Regions from separate parts of the Pseudomonas petroselini genome, predicted to be linked through region 2. Evidence: riboswitches for the same ligand, from Rfam matches in the RefSeq annotation. Region 2 holds a riboswitch; each other region holds the start of a gene.
The links. Region 2 has a riboswitch for cobalamin ahead of cobO (cob(I)yrinic acid a,c-diamide adenosyltransferase). Riboswitches for the same ligand answer to the same signal wherever they lie in the genome.

Region 1 (2,257 bases), 2.3 Mb from region 2:
TATTTGGGGGGCCGCCGCCACGCGCCATCCATGGCGCGGGGCGGCTAAACCGGCATCCCTGCCGGTTTACCCCCCAAATCCCTGTCGAATTCCGGCCAGCGTGTTTAACGGGGCGCCTAAGATCAAAAGCAAAAGCAAAAGCACAGCGGCCTGACAGCCGGCTTGAGTGGTGTAGAGCAAAGGCAAACGCGGCGGCCTTAAAGCCGACCGGAGTTGCGTCTGTTGATCGCGGTCTAAATGTGGGAGGGGGCTTGCCCCCGATTGCAGGGTGACAGCCACAACTGCATCAGCTGACACACCGCCATCGAGAGCAAGCCAGCTCTTACACGTACCTGCTTTTGATCCAACCACTCAGGTCGGCTACTAGGCCGCCGTGCTCTTGCTTTTGATCTTGATCTTGATCTCAGGCGCCCCGTCAAACACGCTGGCCGAACGCAGGCTTGAATCCGTGGGTAACCCGGCAGGACGCCGGGTTAGCCGCCCCGCGCCATGGATGGCGCGTGGCGGCGGCCCACGGATTCAAGCCGGAGTGAGGGCACACCGAGCCTAAGCGAGGTGCCGAGTGTTGGGGCAAGAGCCCTTTGGTTACTTTGGGGCTCTTTTCCAAAGTGACCCGCTGTAAGAGCGGAACCATAAGCCGCCGTTACCCAAATAACGGATATGTACCCACATCCCCAATTGACTCCCCTCCCACCCCCATGCTCTCCTACACATCTTGTTTCGGGTGCCCTGCAAAGGGTGAAACGGGAAACCGGTGACTCATGCACACACGCATGACAGTCCGGTGCTGCCCCCGCAACGGTAAGCGAGCGAAACGTCATATCCACTGTGCCAGCCGGCATGGGAAGGCGACGTTTTCAGGCATTGAGCCCCTCGCAAGCCCGGAGACCGGCCCGAAAAAATCAGATAACAAACCCGCGGTGGGCGGGCGCTGTTCAGAAATCTGCGTGCCTGGCTCGCGGGGTTTTCATGCGCTCGTTTCACCCTGACACCTGAAAGGGACGCGCCATGTCGATCATCAGCAGCACCTCGCACTCCGCCAGCAGCACCTCTACGTTGAGCCAACGCCTGACCGCCGCCATCGGCGCGTCGATCCTCGGCGCGTGCCTGGTGTACTTCGCCGGTTTCTCGCACATCGAGGCCGTGCACAACGCCGCCCACGATACCCGCCACAGCGCCGCGTTCCCGTGCCACTGAGACCTGCCGACATGATCAAGCGTATTGCGCAAACCGCAGGTTTCACCGGTCTCCTGGCCGCCCTGCTGCTCACCCTGCTGCAAAGCTTCTGGGTCGCCCCGCTGATTCTGCAGGCGGAAACCTTTGAAAAGGCCCCAACCGTCACTGAAGTGACGCATGAACACGCTGCCGGTGCTGCCGCGCATACCCACGACGCCGAAGCCTGGGAGCCGGAAGATGGCTGGCAGCGCGTGCTGTCCACCACGGGCGGCAACCTGGTGGTCGCCGTCGGTTTCGCCCTGATGCTGGCCGGCCTGTACACCCTGCGCGCACCGACCCGTACGGCTCAAGGCCTGCTCTGGGGCCTGGCCGGTTATGCAACCTTTGTACTGGCGCCGACAATGGGCCTGCCGCCCGAGCTGCCAGGCACCGCCGCCGCCGACCTGGCGCTGCGCCAGACGTGGTGGATCGGCACCGCCGCCTCTACCGCCGCAGGTATCGCTTTGATCGTGTTCGGTCGCAACGGGTTGCTGAAAGTGCTGGGCGTGGCGATCCTTGCAGTACCGCACGTAATCGGCGCGCCGCAGCCTGAGGTGCATTCGATGCTGGCACCGCAAGCCCTGGAAGCACAGTTCAAGATCGCTTCGCAGTTGACCAACGTCGCGTTCTGGCTGGCCTTGGGCCTGATCAGCGCCTGGCTGTTCCGCCGCAACCGCGACGATCAATACTCCGCATGACCCTGGTGGTCGGCCTGGGCTGCCAGCGCGGCTGTGATGTTCATACCCTGCTGGGCCTGTTTGATGCCGCCCTGGCCGAGGGCGGTATCGAGCGCCAGCGCATCACCGCACTGGCCAGTATCGCGCGCAAACAGGATGAACCGGGGCTACTGGCACTGGCCGCGGCCCTGAACCTGCCGCTGCGTTGTTTCAGCGCAGAACAACTGGCGCCTTTCGCAGACCGCCTGAGCCACAAATCCGCGATCGCCTTTGCCCATACCGGCTGTTACGGCATCGCCGAAAGCGCCGCCCTGGCACTCGCCGAACACCTTGCTGACGCCCCTGCCCGCCTGCTGATCACGCGC
Region 2 (2,257 bases):
CCATCGCACGTAGCAGGTCGAGGCTGGCGCCGTAGGTAAAGGCAAAGGCTTCGTCGCGGGCCACAGCGATGCGCACGCCATTGAGCAACGGCTCAGCGTGGATCATTTGCGGCGCGGCAAAGGTCACGGGGGGCGGCAAGGCCACTTCGCAACTGCTGCCCAGCGCTTGCGCAGCGGCGTCCAGGCGCACATCGAGGTCATTCAGTTCACTGGCCTGCACCAGGCCGAGGTGGCGGCTGGGTAATTCGATACCGGTCTCGCGGGACAATGCGCCGTACCAGCGCAAGCCTTCGGTGAGGCTGCCTTCAAGCAATTGCGCATGCCGCAGGGTGCCGACGCGGTTGGCCAGCACGCCCGCGAACGGCAAGTCCGGCTGATAACGCGCCAAGCCCAACGCCAGGGCGCCGAACGTCTGCGCCATCGCGGTGCCGTCGATCACACCCAGCACCGGCACGCCGAAGTGCCGCGCCAGGTCGGCGCTCGAGGGTGTACCGTCGAACAGGCCCATCACGCCTTCGATGAGGATCAGGTCCGCCTCCCCTGCCGCTTCCCACAGCAAACGGCGACTTTCCTGCTCGCCGACCATCCACATGTCCAATTGATACACCGGCGCACCGCTGGCACGCTCATGGATCATCGGGTCGAGGAAGTCCGGGCCGCATTTGAACACGCGCACCTTGCGCCCCAGGTTGCGGTGCAAACGGGCCAGTGCGGCGGTAACGGTGGTTTTGCCCTGGCCGGACGCCGGTGCGGCGATCAATACGGCCGGGCAATGACGGGGCTGATTCAAAGTTCGACGCCCTTCTGTGCCTTGATACCGGCCTGGAACGCGTGCTTGAGCATGCCCATTTCGGTGACGGTGTCGCCCATTTCGATCAACTCAGGCTTGGCGCCACGGCCGGTGACCACCACGTGTTGCATCGGCGGGCGGGCTTGCAGGTCGCTGAGGACCTGGTCCAGGTCTAGGTAGCCGTGCTTGAGGGCGATGTTCAATTCGTCCAGCACCACCAGGCCGATGGTCGGGTCTTGCAGCAATTCACGGGAAACCGCCCAGGCGGCTTCGGCGGCGGCGATGTCGCGCTGGCGGTCCTGGGTTTCCCAGGTGAAGCCTTCGCCCATCACATGGAAGCGCACTTGCTCGGGGAAGCGGCGGAAGAACAATTCTTCGCCGGTGCTGTTGCGCCCCTTGATGAACTGCACCACACCGCACTGCATGCCGTGACCCATGGCCCGTGCCAGCATGCCGAACGCGGAGCTGCTCTTGCCTTTGCCGTTGCCGGTCAATACCAGCAGCAAACCGCATTCGTTGGGGGAATTGGCGATGCGTTCGTCGATCACGGCTTTTTTGCGCAGCATGCGCGCCAGATGGCGTTCGTCGCGTTCGGGGGAATCGGTCATGGCAGCTCTCCGTTGGGGCTGGACAAAAACGGCGGGCAGGAAAAAGAAACACAGACAGCCAAGCATCGCCCACCGTGATGCTGTTGGATGTTTCAGGCCGGTCTCCGGGCTCATGAGTGGCGCTTGCTTTAATCAAGCAGGCAGGCCGAAGGTGCGCCTTCCCATATCGCTGGCGATACAGTGGCAAAAGGCACCGTCTTGACTCATTTACCGTTGCGGGGGCAGCGCCGGAATTGCGGCAGCACTGTGTACAAGTGCGCTCACTCACCGGCTTCCCTGTTTCACTCCGTCGACCCATGGGTCACGGAGCACCTGGAACAAGCCGCGAAGGTTAGTGGGTTGGGGGTGGAGCGTCAATTAAAGCTGGCCTTGGACTTGAACCAACGCCTCGGCTACCTCCTCTACCCTTACAGGTATTAAGGAGAACACCATGCATAAAACCAGACTTGCCCTACTCATCATGGTCGCCGGCACCCTCGCCGCCTGCGGTGAAAGCTCCACCCTCCAGGTCTCCGACGGCACCGGGCCTTCGCCCAAATTGCCGGAACCGAACAAAACCCTGATCCCCACGGTGAATATCGCGCCCGCCATCGGCTGGCCCGAAGGCGTGAAGCCAACCGCCGCTGCCGGCACTCAGGTGGCGGCGTTTGCCGAAGGCCTCGATCACCCGCGCTGGCTGTATGTACTGCCCAACGGCGACGTGCTGGTGGCGGAAACCAACGCGCCACCCAAGCCGGATGATTCCAAAGGCATTCGTGGCTGGGTCATGGAAAAGGTCATGGGCCGCGCCGGTGCCGGGGTACCGAGCCCGAATCGCATCACACTGCTGCGTGATGCCGACCACGACGGCGTCGCGGAA
Region 3 (2,257 bases), 300 kb from region 2:
TTATGAGGGAATGCAGATTGCGCTGCCCTCGGAACATCTTCCCGTCATTGCTCTGGAAAAACTGGCCCGGCGCTTACTGGAGCTGGCTAGAAACATCCAACCAAAACAAGTGGCGAAAAGCCCCCGCGGCCCCAAGGTGCCTAAGCCCAAAACATGGGTCCAAGGCACTGCGGTACATGCACATGTTTCAACCGACCGGGTAATCAAGGCTGCCAAAACGAAAAGACCTTGAAAGGGATGGCCGTAAGGGCGGAACCCACAGCGGCCGTTACCGCAGCAACGGATATGTACCCGGTCTGATCCAACATCCAGGCCATCTGTCAGGCCGCCAGCGGGAGCAAGCTCCCTCGCCACAGGTCCAGCACCGTACCCAGAGTTATCAGGCCAACGGGCGAACCCTCATTGCGCATTGATGTAATGAAACTGCGCCTGCGTTTTCTCAACCGCCGCACGCACCGTGTCCTTCTGCGCCTCAGTGCCCGAGTAGTAAATCTGCATCCCCTTCAAATCCTGCCCTTCGACTGCTTTGCCGATCACCGCAACATCAACCGGCGTGCCGGCACCGATAATCAAAAAGAACACATCGCCCAAGCGTTTGGCATCAAGCAGCTCTCCCCTGAGGCGAGCAGCGTTTTGCTCACCCGCCATGGAAATCGCCAGGGTATCGCCGAACATCCCGCTTTTGGGGATGCTCATCGTGTGCAAACGGAGTTTGTCCGACCCGGCCGGCATCGACGCGACATACGCAGTGGCGGCTTCGTCAAGAATCTGCTTTTCAGATTTACCCTGGGTGGCACAACCGGCGAGCGTGGCGACGAGGGCGAACGCGAGAAATAATTTCACGGTGTATTCCTTGTGATAAAGCGATCCATTGGCTGCGCATCATAGGAGCCCCACCGCCAAAGAGCCACCGTTGGCGTCACGGCCTCCCGTTCAACCTCGCGATCGACTACCATACCGCGCCGGTTCCCAAACGGGACTAATAGGGAATCCGAAGCGCGGTACCCCCGCGTCAATCGGAACTGCCCCCGCAACTGTAGGTGCTGAGCCTGCTCCTCGATGCCACTGGACCTTGTCCGGGAAGGCCGGAGCGTGGCGACGACGCATCAGTCAGGAGACCTGCCGGCTCAAGCTCAATCACTAACCGGCGGGGTGTCCGGGAAGGACATTCTTGCCTGTCTCTACCACAGCGCTCGAGGGTGTATTTCCGAACCGTACCTCCCCAGTTGCACGTACGGTTCACTCGGAGATCGTCCCATGCTGCCACGCGTTACCGCCCTGCTCACCGGCATTGGCTTCTGTGCCCAGGCCCACGCCGCGCCCACCCACTACCCGCTCACCGTGGAAAACTGCGGCAGTAGCCTCACCTTCCAGCAGGCGCCGGCGCGCAGCGTGACCATCGGCCAAGCCGCTACCGAGATGCTCTACGCCTTGGGCGTGGGCGATAAAGTGGTCGGCACTTCGCTGTGGTTCAACCGCGTGTTACCGCAGTACAAGGCACAGAACGACCGCATCGAGCGCCTGGCCAACAACGAGCCGAGCTTCGAAGCCGTGATCGCCAAACGCCCGCAACTGGTGGCCGCCGAGCTGGAATGGGTGGTCGGGCCGCAGGGTGTGGTCGGCACCCGCGAGCAATTCCATGAACTGAAGATCCCCACCTACCTGCTGCCCTCCGACTGCGAAGGCAAGGACAACCTGGTGGGCGCCGACGGCACGCGGCTGGAGCCGTTCCGTATCGAGAGCATTTATAAAAGCATCAGCCAATTGGCGCAGATCTTCGACGTACAGGATCGCGGCCAGCAGTTGAACGACGAACTCAAGGCGCGCCTGGCCAAATCCGTCGCCACCGTGCAGAGCAAAGGCCTCAAGCAGGCCAGCGCGTTGGTGTGGTTCTCCAGCTCGGAGATGGCCAGCGACCCATACGTGGCCGGCCACAAAGGCATTCCCGAGTTCATGCTGCAAACCCTCGGCCTGTCCAACGTGGTGCAGTCCGATGAAGAGTGGCCCGCCGTCGGCTGGGAAACGATTGCCAAGGCCAACCCGACCTTCCTGGTGATCGCCCGCATGGACCGTCGCCGCTACCCCGCCGACGACCATGAAAAGAAACTCGCTTTCCTGCGCAGCGACCCGGTGACCCGCAACATGGACGCGGTGAAAAACAACCGCATTATCATCCTCGACGCCCTGGCGTTGCAGGCCAGCATCCGCATGTTCGACGGCCTGGAACAACTGGCCACGGCCATCGACGGCTACGACC

Region 1: another riboswitch for cobalamin. It lies ahead of ACI512_RS16185 (CbtB-domain containing protein); the one in region 2 lies ahead of cobO (cob(I)yrinic acid a,c-diamide adenosyltransferase).
Region 3: another riboswitch for cobalamin. It lies ahead of ACI512_RS25375 (ABC transporter substrate-binding protein); the one in region 2 lies ahead of cobO (cob(I)yrinic acid a,c-diamide adenosyltransferase).

What each region holds. Positions count from the first base shown of each region.
Region 1 covers NZ_CP173614.1:3,516,645-3,518,901, reverse strand. Annotated here, with positions in the region: cobalamin riboswitch at 706-912, shown strand; gene ACI512_RS16185 (CbtB-domain containing protein) at 1,009-1,197, shown strand; gene ACI512_RS16180 (CbtA family protein) at 1,209-1,913, shown strand; gene ACI512_RS16175 (cobalamin biosynthesis protein) at 1,910-2,257, shown strand, end outside.
Region 2 covers NZ_CP173614.1:5,818,070-5,820,326, forward strand. Annotated here, with positions in the region: gene ACI512_RS26780 (cobyrinate a,c-diamide synthase) at 1-790, opposite strand, end outside; gene cobO (cob(I)yrinic acid a,c-diamide adenosyltransferase) at 787-1,398, opposite strand; cobalamin riboswitch at 1,476-1,729, opposite strand; gene ACI512_RS26790 (sorbosone dehydrogenase family protein) at 1,829-2,257, shown strand, end outside.
Region 3 covers NZ_CP173614.1:5,520,480-5,522,736, forward strand. Annotated here, with positions in the region: gene ACI512_RS25365 (IS4 family transposase) at 1-232, shown strand, start outside; gene ACI512_RS25370 (hypothetical protein) at 400-843, opposite strand; cobalamin riboswitch at 947-1,142, shown strand; gene ACI512_RS25375 (ABC transporter substrate-binding protein) at 1,258-2,257, shown strand, end outside.